Regions from separate parts of the Priestia flexa genome, predicted to be linked through region 1. Evidence: predicted binding sites of a transcription regulator. Region 1 holds the regulator's gene; the other holds the start of a gene.
What was found. Region 1 encodes LexA, which represses DNA repair genes until DNA is damaged. Its sites were predicted from a motif close to CGAACATATGTTCG; they were not measured.
Positions count from the first base shown of each region.

Region 1 (7,992 bases):
CAAAGGTTTTTAGACGAAGCTTTATGAAATTTCTTTTAAGACAGCAGGTACATTTGTTGTGAAAATAAGGTAGGTTTGATTTTTGGTTTTGATATAAATTCGATCGGTCGTTCCATATGGTGTACCGATGCGAATTGCGTCAGCTTGCTGTCCACCATACGTTTCATCTTTTTTGACCTCAATAATGTCTTCAAGAGGAATCGTAAACGTAGAGAACTGCCACTTAATAGTTAACACTTCGTTTGTCTTAGTGATGTTAATGCTAAGCATCGTATCATCCTTTCAAAGTTTATACTATTATTTTACAATTAAGAAAGGTTAAAAAGATAGATATTTTCTATAATTTGGATTTAAAAAGGTAGGGAAGTTGCTATGAATTTTTATATCGCATCAAGTTTTAAAAACAAAGGGAGTGTCCAGCGTTTAGCAAAGCTTTTAGAAAAGCAAGGACACATTCACACGTACGATTGGACAAAGAATGAACGTGCTTCTTCTATTCAGGAGCTGAAAGAAATAGGGCAATGTGAAAAAGACGGAGTGCAGCGCGCAGACCTCTTTATTTTAATCCTTCCAGGAGGAAAGGGAAGTCATATTGGGCAATTGCGTTTGAAAAGAAGGTCTATTTGTACAGTGAAAACAGCGGGTTAAATGATCTTCAAAACACAAGTGCTTTTTATCACCTAGACAGAGTTGACAAGTTTATGGGAACGCTTGAAGAGTTTTTTCACTATTTAATGAAATGTGAGGTGGCAACCCATGTCTGAAATTACATTTTTAGCATCATATAAGCCATTTATTATTCCTGATGAAATCGAAGAATACAACAAAAAAACAAACTTTGAACGAATAGAGGACTTAATATATTTAGCTGTTTTTGATTTAAAAGATACGGGCTGGTATGAAGAAGTAGGCGGATTGTTTACACTGCCGTACTTATATGAAATCCGTGGTGCGGACAACCGTTTATTTTTACTGTACCTTGAAAAGTATATGGAAGAAGGAGATGTATTAGAGCTATGGCACCTTCCTAATCAGCATGCTTCTTCAGAATATGAAAGGCGTCTACTGTCTGCTGCTGAACCAATCAAGATCAATGTGGGTAGCTTGACTTATGAAAATCAAACAGGGGTGTATCACTTGAATGAAAAAAAGTGGGTTGAAGAACTAAGTCACCGTAATTTTCTTACACCGTATGGGATTACAACAATTGTGAAGTATTAAATTATCAAAAAATATGTTTTAAACAATCAAATGTCACTAAACAACTCTTTATCTTCAATATCCCCACATAAAAACAAAAAAAGAGGGCATAGATAAGTGTACATTCTATAGAGGGGGATTTTCATGAGTGAGGAACAGTATTGGCAAACGATTCATAAAACCCAAGATAAATTAAATCGTTTATTTTATGATTATTGGAAGCAGTATTCAGACTTTGGAAACTGGCAGTTTTGGACTGTTTTAGCATTAGCAGTATTACCGCTTGTGTTACTTTGCTTTACAGTAGATAGAAAGCGCATATTTGAGCTCTTTTTCTTTGGGTACACGGTGCATATCCTATGGACTTATATTGATATTGCGCTTGGGCGTAGTAACCATCTTATACATACGTATTTTCTAATTCCGATATTACCAAACGCATCTAACATCACCGCTTCTGTACTTCCAGTTGGCTTTTTACTTCTCTATCAATATTGTACAAACCATAATAAAAACTTTTATATTTATACCATTGTACTAAGCGCGCTCTTTGCTTTTGGTTTAGCACCGTTAGAGAAAAGTGTAGGGTTAATTGAAGCGCGTAAGAGTATGAATTTATTCTACGTGTTTTTAATTGACTTAGGTGTTGTTTACTTTGCTTATTGGCTTACAAAATGGCTGTTAAAGATCCAAAACAAAGAGCAAGCTATAGATTAAATAAAAAAGAATGTTGAGTACTCAACATTCTTTTTTATTTAAGAGGTACAAGTTTTACCAACTTTTAAGCCAAAGCTGCCAGCGTAATCGCAATTCCGTTAAAAACGCCGTGGATAATCATTCCAGGTACCACAGAACCTGTTTTTTCATAAACCCAGCATAGAATACCGCCAGATATAAAATTAACTAGCAATGTATTGTAGGTTGGCAAATGAGCCAGCGTAAACAATACCGAACTGATAAGAGTAGCAGGGAGCACGCCCCATCTTCGAAACCAGCGATATAAAAAACCTCGATAAAAAATTTCTTCATAAACAGGAGAGACAATGCTAGCTGATATAAAACCAATCATGAAATTCATAACGGTTAAACGTGATTGAAGGCTTTCAGTTTTTTTGTTACTTGTACCAATACCCAGCAGCTCCATTGCTAGAACGGCCATGATACTTATAATAATTAATAGAAGAGTTAGCCAAACAATACTTATCCAAGCTCTTGGAGGGAACGCTTTTAGGCCTACTTCTTTCCAAGAAAGGTGGTTGGGCTTTAAGGCTACTACGTAAACGCCTAATGTGAAAAGGATGGCCATCAGCAATCCTGTTAATGTACCAGCATATAAATCATTTTGTAAAATAGCGTTCAGCTTTTTTTTGAAAAGGTATTCAATTAAAACAGGTATAACAATAAACACAAGACCTAACAATAGCGTTAGTTCTCTCCGACTCCATATACGCTTATTCCAATTCATTTCTTCAACTCCTAAATAATGGATGTCTTTATGTATATTAGCTGTATATGGAAAATATCCTTTTTTAATTTTGGGTGAGGTTATTGCTTTGCATGGATGTTTTTTTCTGCTAGGGTAATACAAAAGCATAGGAGTGTGATGATATGCAAAATCGTAGTGTACATAATCCATTAATTATTGATGTATCTCATCATCAAGGGGAAATTGATTGGGAACGAGTGGCTCGAGCAGGAGTGCAAGGTGCATATATTAAGTTAACAGAAGGAAAAACATTTACAGATCCAAGGGTATATGAGAATTATGTTGAAGCTAAGCGAGTGGGTTTGCTTGTCGGCTTTTATCACTATGCACACTGTACCAACGACCCTAAACAGGAAGTGGCTTTCTTTTTGCAGCAGCTGCAGTCAATGAAGTTTGATTTTCCCCCATGCTTAGATTTAGAAGTAAATAAAGGGAAAAATGCTGAGTTTGTCTCTAGGTTTGGCCGAACGTGGCTAGAAGAAATGGAGAAAAATACTGGTGTACAGCCTTTGTTATATAGTGGGTATCACTTTGCTAAAACATACTTCACAAAGGAGCTTTCCTATTATCCTCTTTGGATTGCTCGCTATAGTAGCAGTAACCGAACGGAAGGATTTGATTGCCCGGGAAACCTATTTACTTGGTCAGAGTGGACCATGTTTCAATTTACCGATCAGGGGAAAGTTGACGGGATTTCAACATATGTCGATTTAAATGAAATGAACGCTGCTTTTTTTCAGTATGTCAAGGAGTCGAAGCCAAGCTTACTAAGTACCGTAAAAACGTCTTTTCAACAAATGAAAAGTCAATTTGTGAAAAGTTCTAATCCGTCTCTACCTAAAGGCATGTTAAAAAAGGGAGCGAGAGGAGAAGAAGTGTTTGTACTCCAAAAAGCGCTTGCTTCCGTTTACTTTTATCCCAATAAGTTCGCTCCTAATCATGGAATAGACGGAATTTATGGAGCCAATACAGCTAATGCTGTTGCTCGCTTTCAAAAAGTCTATTTGCCAAAAGAAGTGGATGGAATTTACGGACCGAACGTTCGATTAAAATTAGAAGAAGTGATGAAAGGAAAATAACGAGCATAGAACCTATGCTCGTTATTTTTGAAGACGGTCTTTAATTAGTTTATATAAAGCATTTATTCCTAGGCTAATGCTAATTGTAATTCCTGACAAAGCAACGATAAAGGCGATGTACTCAAACAATGAATAATCTTTTATTGCGCTCCAGTTTAGGTTTTTATTCCAGCTTTCAATAACTAAATTCATTCCGTAAATACCGGATAGCACAGTATAGATGGTCAAAATCAACAGTAGGTAATTATGACGTTTCCCTGCAATTTTTTCTTGATTTTGATATAAAGTCCCAAGTGTTTCCTTCACTTCTTGGTAGAGTGAATCAATGTGAAAGGTCTTTTTGAAAAGTCTAGAAAATTCTTGTCCTTCCGTTCGAGAACTGATTTCTAAAAACAAGTACTTACCTGAAAAGAGTGTGATAGAGCGGATGAGTCGCTCAATAGCGTTTTGGTCTTTTTCAAATGTAAGCTGCGAATATTGATAAGATAGTTTCAACAGTACAATTTTATAAAAGAAATGTAAAAATAGATTATAGTAGTGCTGACCAAATAGGTGATTCATTAACATTTGATTCGTCTCTTCATCGGCTGAATGTGAAATACAAGAAAAAACGTGGTCTGTTACAACATAGTATGTTTCGGGCGTCCATCGCTTGTAGACGTGTTGATCATTGTATTCATCAATATATTCTTGGTTTCTAGCTGAAATAAATGGTTTACCGCCAGTATCATAGCTGTTCAGTTGTCCAGTTCGAAATAAGGTGCCACTGCTAATAGGCTGTTCATTGTTGACGGTTACGTAACTTAGTACGTACATCCGTTCATCAATAAAATAAGGCAGGCTTCCAAAATGTTTGCTGTGCTGTGTTTCTTGCTCAATGTAAGGCTTTAGAAACGGTGTTAAGTTTGAAAAAATATAATCTTGTACTTTATCATAGGTTTTATTTTCGTATGTAATGGTCGCTCCGTGCTCTTCAGCTAATTTAGGCTCTAATACGCGAAACTGATTCATAAACTCAATGACGTCATCGTACGAATAATGGTTTCCCTTTACTTCGATACGAATCGTCATTACACCGATTTCAAATGGGCATAAAAAAATATCAATAGACAAAACTTCACTTAGAATTGTTGACGCTTTTGTTTCAAATGTAATTTCTTGATTCACCTTTTTTGAAAATCGAATGAGCCCTGTTTCTTTTGGTGATTGAGGAAAGAGAATACATTCGATATAAGGAAGAAAGTATTGATCAAGGCTAGCGTGGGAAACAAAATAGTCTTTGCTATAAAATTTCTTTTCTAAATCTGTATTCTCTAGAGAAAAAAAGTCAAATTCATGCTCATAAAGAGCTGAAACTAAATCTTTTTTCTCTTTTCGGTTAAAAGAAAAAGGAAACAAGAACATGTTCATTGCACGATTCGGTGTAATATCTTGAAAAGGAGAGTTCATTGCTTGCCACTTATCCACTGAGAAATTCCCTCCCTTATGCTTTTCATTATTGCTCTTTAAGTAATATACCTATATTTGACCAAAAAAAAACATAAAAAACCAGCTGGGTTCCAGCTGGTTTTTCTTAATGAATGGAGCGATATACTCCAATGACTTTTCCTAAAATAGTTACATGACGTAAGATAATAGGTGCCATTGTGGAGTTTTCTGGCTGTAAGCGAACGAAATTATCTTCTTTAAAGAAACGTTTGACAGTTGCTTCGTTGTCTTCCGTCATTGCTACAACAATATCGCCGTTATTAGCTGTTTGCTGTTGGCGAACAATGACCATATCTCCATCTAGTATACCGGCTTCAATCATACTTTCTCCCATAATTTCTAACATAAATACTTGCTCATCTGGAGAGGCGTACTTGTCAGGTAACGGAAAGTATTCTTCTACATTTTCAATTGCAGTAATTGGAAAGCCTGCCGTAACTTTACCGATAACAGGAACATTTATAACTGCACTTTGTGGAATGCTTACATCGGCCTCTGCTTGAAGAACTTCAATTGCTCTTGGTTTTGTGGGGTCTCTACGAATTAGACCTTTACTTTCTAAACGAGCTAAGTGCCCGTGAACTGTTGAACTAGATGCTAAACCAACTGCTTCACCAATTTCGCGAACAGATGGGGGATATCCTTTTAATTTCACTTCATGCTTAATGAAATCTAGTATTTCTTGTTGACGTTTTGATAGCTTCATACATTTCACCTCATTTTTAGCTATTCTTTGCTATAAATTATATCATGGCTATATATAATATACAAACATAAGTTCGAAAAAAACCCATTGACAGAAACGGATGTTCGCAATAAAATGAGAACATATATTCTTAGGGGGATTTGAAATGAGACCATTAATAGAATCTATTAAACATTATACTACCTTTTTTGTGGTTATCGCCGCACTTACATATGTCTTGACGTTGCTATTAGGAGCAGATAGAGTGGAGTTAGAAAAATACACAACTGTTACTATTGCAAAGGGTGACACTATTTGGGAATTATCTCAAGAATATAGTAAGCATCATAATTTATCACCAAATGAATTTGTAGAATGGGTCCAAAATATGAATGAGCTAACTGTTCCATCTACACAGTCGCTTTCTCCGGGAGATCAGTTATATATTCCGGTATTGAAATCTGATTTAGCAAGTGATCATCAGATTGCTTTTGATAAGTGAACTAGAGCTACGAGTCCTCTACTGAACGATGGTAGGGGTTTTAGTGTTTGGAAATGAAGAAAGGGAGCTAGAAAGATGAAAGCAGTTATCTATTGTCGAGTAAGTACGGATAAAGAAGCCCAAGAGACATCGTTAAAGAGGCAGGAAGAAGAGTTAATGCAACTTGCTAAGATGCATAATTTTACAGTTTGTGAAGTTATTTCTGAAAAAGCGAGCGGCTATGAAGTTGACCGAGAAGGAATATTAGAAGTCTTAGAATTATTAAAAGCAGAAGACGTTTCTACCCTGCTTATTCAGGATGAAACACGACTGGGGCGTGGAAATGCAAGGATTGCTTTACTACACGCGTTAAATAAAGAGAAAGTAGCAATTTACACGATTAGTCATCAGGGACAGCTACAGCTATCAGAAGCTGATTCCATGTTGTTAAACATCATTAGCTTGGTGGAAGAACATCAAAGAAAATTACATAATGCAAAAATTAAACGAGGTATGAAAAGAGCAGTTGCCAATGGGTATCACCCGGAGCATAATTTAAAAAACCAGCATGTAAACTCAGGTAGAGAACGAAAGGAAGTTCCCATAGAAGAAATTGTACAACTACGTAATAATGGCTTAACATTTGCAGAAATTGCTGTCACGCTAAAAGGCTTTGGTTATAAGGTATCAAAAGCAACTGTACACCGTCGCTATCAGGAGTACTGCGACGACCAAGGCGAGCTTCTTGCTAAAAAACAAGAGATTTAGTAAGATGTGTAGTATTGTATTATGGTTTAAACTGTATTAAAAAGCGAGGAGTTCTGACAAAATGTTGTCTAAAGATAAAATGGCACGAATCAATCAACTATCTAAAAAATCAAAGGCGGAAGGTTTAACAGAAGCTGAAGCACAAGAACAGCAAGAGCTTCGTAAAGAATATTTACAAACGTTCCGTCAATCAATGACAAATCACCTTCATACGATTAAAGTTGTTGATGAAAAAGGGAATGACGTAACCCCTAAAAAACTGAAAGATAGCAAAAAGAAGCGTCTACACTAAGGCGATGGTTTGCTGTGGTGCAAAAACTAGGGAAATGAGTTTCTCTAGTTTTTTTGTATATTTTTGCGTTTGGAAACGAAAAATGTAAAAGTACGAAAAAAAACGAATCAAATATTGTACAAAATCGTTAATCATTAGTATGATTACATATATACATAGTTTTGAAAGGAATGAAGAGTTATGACACAACGTATTGAAGATCTTTCAATTGCAACAATTCGTACTTTATCAATTGATGCTATTGAAAAAGCAAATTCAGGTCACCCAGGTATGCCAATGGGAGCAGCTCCAATGGCGTACACGCTATGGACAAAGTTTATGAATATTAACCCATCAAATCCAGATTGGTTTAACCGTGATCGCTTTGTTTTATCAGCAGGACATGGTTCAGCACTTCTATATAGCTTATTACACTTAGCAGGCTATGACCTATCAATTGACGATTTAAAAAACTTCCGTCAATGGGGAAGTAAAACACCAGGTCATCCAGAGTATGGTCACACAGCAGGTGTT
Region 1 covers NZ_CP090431.1:2,506,982-2,514,973, reverse strand. Annotated here, with positions in the region: gene LZP85_RS12985 (SunI/YnzG family protein) at 22-270, opposite strand; partial or broken gene LZP85_RS12980 (group-specific protein) at 373-764, shown strand; gene LZP85_RS12975 (hypothetical protein) at 757-1,221, shown strand; gene LZP85_RS12970 (hypothetical protein) at 1,345-1,917, shown strand; gene LZP85_RS12965 (CPBP family intramembrane glutamic endopeptidase) at 1,982-2,665, opposite strand; gene LZP85_RS12960 (GH25 family lysozyme) at 2,809-3,765, shown strand; gene LZP85_RS12955 (magnesium transporter CorA family protein) at 3,787-5,232, opposite strand; gene lexA (transcriptional repressor LexA) at 5,339-5,959, opposite strand; gene yneA (cell division suppressor protein YneA) at 6,105-6,440, shown strand; gene LZP85_RS12940 (YneB family resolvase-like protein) at 6,516-7,187, shown strand; gene LZP85_RS12935 (DUF896 domain-containing protein) at 7,249-7,479, shown strand; gene tkt (transketolase) at 7,660-7,992, shown strand, end outside.

Region 2 (7,992 bases), 1.0 Mb from region 1:
GCGATGAGAATCGTATTTCGACTGCTCTAAATGAAATGCACTGCGGAAACTTGTACATTAACAAAAAATGTACGGGTGCGTTGGTAGGAGTACATCCTTTTGGTGGTTTCAATATGTCAGGAACGGACTCTAAAGCGGGTGGCTATGACTATCTACTTCTATTTACACAAGGGAAAATGACAGCTAGAAAGATTTAAATGGATTTAATCAGAGGGGCACTGTGCCCTTTCTGATTATTTTTTTATCATAAAATTTTTGGTTACTTCTGAATTAAAATCTAGTATATTATTTCTATGCAAATTTGAGAGGAGAGATTTGATGGAGATTCAGCTGTTAAGTTCCATTGTGGTATACATGATCGGTATGTTGTTAATTGGTTATTATGCGTACCGAAGGACTTCTAATCTATCAGACTATGTATTGGGAGGACGCTCGCTAGGCCCAGGCGTAACGGCTTTAAGTGCAGGAGCTTCAGATATGAGTGGATGGTTGATGATGGGGTTGCCTGGTGCTATGTTTGTTCAGGGGGTAAGCGCTTCGTGGATTGTAATTGGGCTTACGTTAGGTGCATATGCTAACTGGCTGTTTGTTGCACCTCGTCTTCGTAAGTATACAGAAGTGGCTAATAATTCAATGACCATTCCAGCGTTTTTAGAAAATCGCTTTAACGATGATTCCAAAATGCTACGTATGATTTCGGCTATTGTTATTATTCTATTTTTTACTTTTTACGTTTCATCAGGAATCGTATCAGGAGGCGTTCTTTTTGAAACAACGCTGAATCTAGACTACGAGATAGGCTTATGGGTTGTAGCTGGAGTAGTCGTAGCTTATACATTGTTTGGTGGCTTTTTAGCCGTTAGTTGGACCGATTTCGTTCAAGGAATTATAATGTTTGTTGCTTTAATCCTTGTGCCAGTTGTAGTTCTTACACAGATGGGTGGATTTGGTCCGGCAATGAGTGAGGTTCGAAACATTGATACGGACTTATTCAATATTTTTAGTGGCACAAGCTTCTTAGGTATCATCTCGCTGTTTGCCTGGGGGTTAGGTTATTTTGGCCAACCACATATTATCGTGCGATTTATGGCTATCTCATCTGTAAAAGAAATCAAGCCTGCTCGTCGTATTGGAATGAGCTGGATGCTTGTTTCAGTCGTTGGAGCCATGCTGACAGGGTTTGTCGGTTTAGCTTATTACACGAATCAAGGTCTAGAAATTGCTGACCCGGAAACAGTATTTATCGGGTTAAGCACAATTTTATTCCACCCAATTATTACAGGGTTCTTATTAGCAGCATTATTAGCAGCCGTAATGAGTACCATTTCATCACAACTTCTTGTAACTTCGAGCTCATTGACAGAAGATTTGTACAAAACATTTTTCCGCCGATCAGCAAGTGATAAAGAACTAATGTTGATTGGACGTGGATTTGTACTTCTTGTATCCATCATTGGTGTCATGATTGCATTTAATAAAAGTGGTACAATCTTATCGTTAGTCGGCTATGCATGGGCTGGATTTGGAGCTGCTTTTGGCCCTGTTATCTTATTGAGCCTTTATTGGAAGCGAATGAACAAATGGGGAGCGCTAGCAGGTATGGTGCTTGGTGCCGTGACGGTTGTTGTATGGACAAAAATCCCTGGATTATCGGATTTATTATACGAAATGATTCCGGGTTTCTTAATTAGCTTAGTTGGAATTGTAGTAGTAAGCTTATTAACACCTGCTCCGAACGAGAAAACGCAAAGTGAGTTTGAAGAATATAATCAATCAGCGTAACGAAAAAGAGACTGAGACATAAGTAGTTCAGTCCTTACTATACCTGAACGATTGAGAGTTCATAACTTTTAATCGCTCAGGTTTTTTGTTGATTGTGAAAACAATGTTGGAAACAGGGTGGAATGGAGCGTAGGACACTCGACTCCTGCGGGAAAGAGAGGGAAAACGGAGATCCCGCAGCGCAGCGAGGAAGCTCAGGTTCCTCCCCGCGGAAAGCGAGTGGCCGTAGCGCAATGGAACGAACGTGTTGAGACAAACTAAAGAGATGGGAACATCTATTGTTCGTCTTTTAGAAGCAATCATTTTGTTATGTCCCAAACTCTTTTTCGTTACAAACCATATTCTTTAATTTTGTTATACAATGTTCCTCTTGAAATCCCTAATAAATCAGCTGCGGCGCTCTTATTACCATAGGTTCTTTTTAGCGTATCTTGAATGAGCTGCTTTTCAGATGAGGTTTCATTCAAGGGTTCATGAAGAGTGATTTGGCGTTTTAACTCAGCTGGTAAGTGCTGTGCCGTAATAGTTGGCAAATCGTTAAGTAAAATTAACCGTTCAATGGTATTTCGAAGTTCTCTTACATTACCAGGCCAATCGTGATGACAAAGCGTTTCAACCACTTCTTCATCAAGAGTTGGTTTTACCTTTTCGTGCTTTGTGCTGAATTCTTCAATAAATTGTGTAATGAGCGTTGGAATTTCATTCTGACGCTCTTTTAACGGTGGAATATGAATATTAATGACCGTTAGTTGATAATAGAGACCTTCATAAAACTCTCCTTGTTCAATTAAGCTCTCTAACAGTACAGAGGTTGAAGCCATAATTCTTGTATTAACCTGAACTTGCTCATTACTTCCCGTCATGTAATAAGCGGCGTTTTCGAGATAGTCACACAGTTTAATTTGAACGTCTAAAGGCATCTTGTGAACGTCTTGAATAAATAAGGTGCCGTTTGCTGCTTGCTCTAATTTCCCAGGCCTTTTATCGGTTGTAGGCTGTGAAAACACGCCTTGTTGATATCCAAATAACTCCATATCAATGAGGCCGGGAGGAATGGTTGCGCAGTTTAGCGTAATAAAGGGTTCGTTTCGCCTTGTGCTATCATAATGAATAGCTTGAGCAAGAAGCTCTTTTCCAGATCCTACTTCACCCGTTAATAAAATAGGAATATTTGTAGACGAAACTTTTTTAGCCATTTCAATTTCTTCTTCAAGGGTAGAGTTCTCGCCAATAATAGAAGAAAATAAGCTCTTATCTCCTATCAGTGGGTCTTGTTCCACTTCTTCGTGCAGTCGAATAATATTGGTAATATCATGCTCAGTTGCCACTGCACCAATAACTTTATGGCCTTTTACAATAGGAGAAGCATTCACTAACACGTGCGTTTCTTTATTTGGCTTATGGTAAGCTCCCCGAATCGGTCGACCTTCGTTTAAGATTTTATGTAGCACAATGGACTCATCATCGAAATACGTATTGATGAACTCGCCAACAATTGCTTGTTTTGCAATTTTGTAAGTGTTTTCAGCGGCGGTATTCCATAGCACTACTTTCCCTTTATCGTCAACAACGGTTACGGCGTCGTTAATCGTCTCTCCTAATGTTTCAAAATAAGAGAAAACATCTTCATTTTCAGCTTGTAGATAGTGAATCCAGTCAGAAGGGTGAAGTACACCGTGAATAGAATTAGTTTCATATGCTTGAATAAGAACTGGGCGCTCCCAGTTAACCTTTGATGTTTTGAGGTCAAGCCAAGTAGAGATAGTAGAAGGAGACCAGTTGGTTTTGTGAATCCAATCAATAATAGGCATGCTCATCGAAGCACTCTGGAGGGCAAACTGTTCTTTTGTATGAAAGATATAATAATGCTTATCAAAAACGATGACATATTCAAAGTTAGAAAGTTCCGATTTTATTTGGGATATGGATGTAGATGGACTGGTTAAAATAAAGGAGTCGTTTATTTTAATTGAGCTCATTGGATTGTACTAAACCCCTTTCATATTCTTACTTTTAATTAAATGTATCACACTTTTTATAAGGTCGCAAAGCGCTTCTTTTGTCCGATTTTCCAGCTAATTCGCAATGGGATTATATATTTGCTCAGACTGGGTATACAAAGGAGAGATGAAGAAATAAGGAAAATTTGAACAGTCCAATACTATTCAGTTCCATTATATAAAAAGAAATGATAAAATACGAATATAAGTTCGTGTTTTTAGGGATTACAGTGCTATAATTTTAACACTAATGAAATGGAGGCCTCTCTGTGGCAGATCAATTTAAGCTAGTATCCTCATATGAACCTCAAGGGGATCAGCCTAAGGCAATTGAAAAAATTGTCAAAGGTATTCATGAAGGAAAACAGCAGCAGGTGTTATTAGGTGCAACAGGAACAGGTAAGACATTTACGATTTCTAATGTAATTAAGGAGGTTAATAAGCCTACCTTAATTATTGCTCATAATAAAACGTTGGCTGGGCAGCTATATAGCGAGTTTAAAGAGTTCTTTCCAGATAACGCAGTGGAATACTTTGTGAGCTATTACGACTACTATCAGCCTGAAGCTTATGTTCCACAAACCGATACGTTTATTGAAAAAGATGCAAGCATTAATGACGAAATCGATAAGCTACGTCACTCTGCAACGTCTTCGTTGTTTGAGAGAAACGACGTTATCATTATTGCCAGCGTATCTTGTATTTATGGATTAGGTTCACCGGAAGAATATAAAGAAATGGTTGTTTCGCTTCGTGTCGGCATGGAAAAGGAGCGAAATCAGCTACTTCGAGATCTTGTGGACGTGCAGTATGAACGCAATGACATCGACTTTAAACGCGGGACATTTCGCGTGCGTGGAGATGTGGTGGAGATTTTCCCAGCATCAAGAGATGAGCGCTGCATTCGCATTGAGTTCTTCGGAGATGAAATTGATCGTATTCGAGAAGTTGATGCTTTAACCGGAGAAGTCCTTAGCGATAGAGAACACGTGGCCATCTTCCCGGCGTCTCACTTCGTCACTCGAGAAGAAAAGATGAAAGTAGCGATTAAAAATATTGAAAAAGAGCTTCAAGAACAGCTTGAAAAGATGCGAGAAGCAGGCAAATTATTAGAAGCTCAGCGCCTTGAACAGCGCACAAACTATGATTTAGAAATGATGAGAGAGATGGGTTTCTGTTCCGGAATTGAAAACTACTCTCGTCATTTAACGCTACGTCCACCAGGATCAACACCATACACGCTGCTAGATTTCTTCCCAGAAGACTTTCTTCTTGTAGTCGATGAATCACATGTGACTATTCCACAAATTCGCGGAATGTATAACGGGGACCAAGCGCGAAAACAAGTGCTTGTTGACCATGGTTTTCGTCTTCCTTCAGCGCTTGATAATCGTCCGTTGAAATTCGATGAATTTGAAGATCATATCCATCAAATTGTTCACGTTTCGGCAACGCCAGGGCCTTATGAACTTGAAAAAGCGCCTGATGTTATTGAACAAATCATTCGACCAACGGGATTATTGGATCCAAATATTGAAGTGAGACCAATTGAAGGGCAGATTGATGATTTAATTGGAGAGCTTCAAGATCGAATTGCGAAAAACGAGCGCGTTCTCATTACAACGCTAACGAAAAAAATGTCAGAGGACTTAACGAATTATTTAAAAGAAATCGGCATTAAAGTACAGTATTTGCATTCTGAAATTAAAACGCTTGAGCGAATTGAAATTATTCGTGATTTGCGTCTTGGTAAATTTGACGTTTTAGTTGGAATTAACCTTCTAAGGGAAGGACTCGACATTCCTGAAGTGTCACTTGTCACGATATTAGATGCAGATAAAGAAGGATTTCTACGATCAGAGCGTTCACTTATCCAAACAATTGGTCGAGCGGCTCGTAACGCTAATGGTCACGTTATTATGTACGCAAATCGCATCACTAACTCGATGGAAATTGCGATTAGTGAAACGAATCGTCGTCGCAGCATTCAAGAAGCATACAATGAAAAACACGGCATTACGCCGCAGACAATTCAAAAAGAAGTTCGAGGTGCAATCCGAGCAACAATTGTAGCTGAGGATACTGAAAGCTACGATCAAGCACCTGCGTTTGATAAAATGACTGGAAAAGAAAAGCAAAAAGTAATTCAAGAAATGGAAGAAGAAATGAAGGAAGCAGCAAAAGCTCTTAACTTTGAACGAGCAGCTGAGCTTCGTGATCTTCTTTTAGAATTAAAAGCAGAAGGGTGATAGCAAGATGGCCATGGAGAAAATCGTAATAAAGGGAGCGCGCGCTCATAATTTAAAAAATATCGATATTGAAATTCCACGTGATAAGCTGGTCGTACTAACGGGCTTATCAGGTTCTGGTAAATCATCGCTTGCTTTTGATACGATTTATGCAGAAGGTCAGAGACGTTACGTGGAGTCATTATCAGCGTATGCTCGGCAGTTCCTTGGTCAGATGGACAAGCCGGACGTGGATTCCATTGAAGGTTTGTCCCCGGCTATCTCAATCGATCAAAAAACAACGAGCCGCAACCCTCGTTCAACTGTAGGAACCGTTACGGAAATTTATGATTATTTACGCTTGCTGTTTGCGCGTGTAGGGAGACCGACTTGTCCAAACCACGGGATTGAAATTACATCTCAGACCATTGAGCAGATGGTGGACCGTATTTTAGAGTACAAAGAGCGTACAAAATTACAAGTGCTGGCTCCCGTTGTGTCTGGGCGAAAAGGTGCGCATGTAAAAGCCTTAGAAGATATTAAAAAGCAAGGATACGTGCGTGTGCGCGTAGATGGAGAAATGCGCGAAGTAACAGAGGAAATTGAGCTAGACAAAAATAAAAAACATTCGATTGAAGTGGTTATCGATCGAATCGTGGTAAAAGAAGGCGTACAGTCTCGTTTATCTGACTCCCTAGAAACGGCTCTAAAACTCGGTGATGGAAAGGTTATTATCGACATCATTGGTGAAGAAGAGCTTTTATTTAGTGAGCATCATGCATGTCCAAAATGTGGTTTTTCAATTGGAGAGCTTGAACCGAGAATGTTTTCATTCAACAGTCCTTATGGTGCTTGTACAGCATGTGATGGACTAGGAATGAAGCTTAAAGTTGACCATGAACTGGTGATTCCGGATGATACGTTAACATTACGAGAAAATGCTATTGCTCCATGGGCTCCAACAAGTTCTCAGTACTATCCGCAAATGCTAGAAGCAGTTTGCGCTCATTATAGCATCGATATGGACGTGCCGGTAAAAGACTTACCTAAGCATTTATTAGATAAAATCTTGCATGGAAGCGATGGCGAAAAAATATACTTCCGCTATGAAAATGACTTTGGACAAGTGCGTGAAAATGAAATCTTGTTCGAAGGTGTAATTCCAAACGTAGAGCGTCGTTATCATGAGACCAGCTCTGATTATATTCGTGAGCAAATGGAAAAATATATGGCCGAACAGCCTTGTCCAACGTGTAAGGGCCACCGCTTAAAGAAAGAAGCGCTTGCTGTTTTAATTGATTCTAAGCATATCGGTAACGTGACGCGTTTTTCTGTACAAGAAGCGTACAATTTCTTTAGCAGCCTGCAGCTTTCTGATAAAGAAATGAAAATTGCAGACATGATTTTAAGAGAAATTAAAGAACGCCTCAGTTTCTTAGTGAATGTCGGCTTAGATTACCTCACAATTAATCGTTCAGCTGGAACGTTATCTGGTGGAGAAGCACAGCGTATTCGACTAGCAACGCAAATTGGCTCACGTTTAACAGGGGTTCTTTACATTTTAGATGAACCGTCCATTGGTCTCCATCAGCGTGATAATGATCGCCTTATTCGAACGATGCAAGATATGAGAGACATTGGGAATACATTAATTGTTGTTGAGCACGATGAAGATACGATGCTTGCTGCCGATTATTTAATTGATATTGGTCCTGGTGCCGGTGTGCATGGAGGAGCGGTTGTGTCACAGGGAACACCAAAAGAAGTGATGGCAGATCCAAATTCATTAACAGGTCAGTATCTATCGGGAGAGCGTTTTATTCCGCTGCCAACAGAGCGCCGCGCAATTGATAAGAGCCGAATGATTGACATTGTAGGTGCAAAAGAAAACAATTTAAAAAATGTGAAGGTAAGTATTCCACTTGGAACGTTTACAGCAGTAACAGGCGTATCAGGTTCAGGGAAAAGTACGCTGGTAAATG
Region 2 covers NZ_CP090431.1:3,504,809-3,512,800, reverse strand. Annotated here, with positions in the region: gene pruA (L-glutamate gamma-semialdehyde dehydrogenase) at 1-197, shown strand, start outside; gene putP (sodium/proline symporter PutP) at 319-1,782, shown strand; gene LZP85_RS18095 (sigma-54 interaction domain-containing protein) at 2,112-3,761, opposite strand; gene uvrB (excinuclease ABC subunit UvrB) at 4,052-6,031, shown strand; gene uvrA (excinuclease ABC subunit UvrA) at 6,039-7,992, shown strand, end outside.
Region 2: the regulator LexA is predicted to act here: its motif matches at 3,982-3,995, upstream of uvrB (excinuclease ABC subunit UvrB).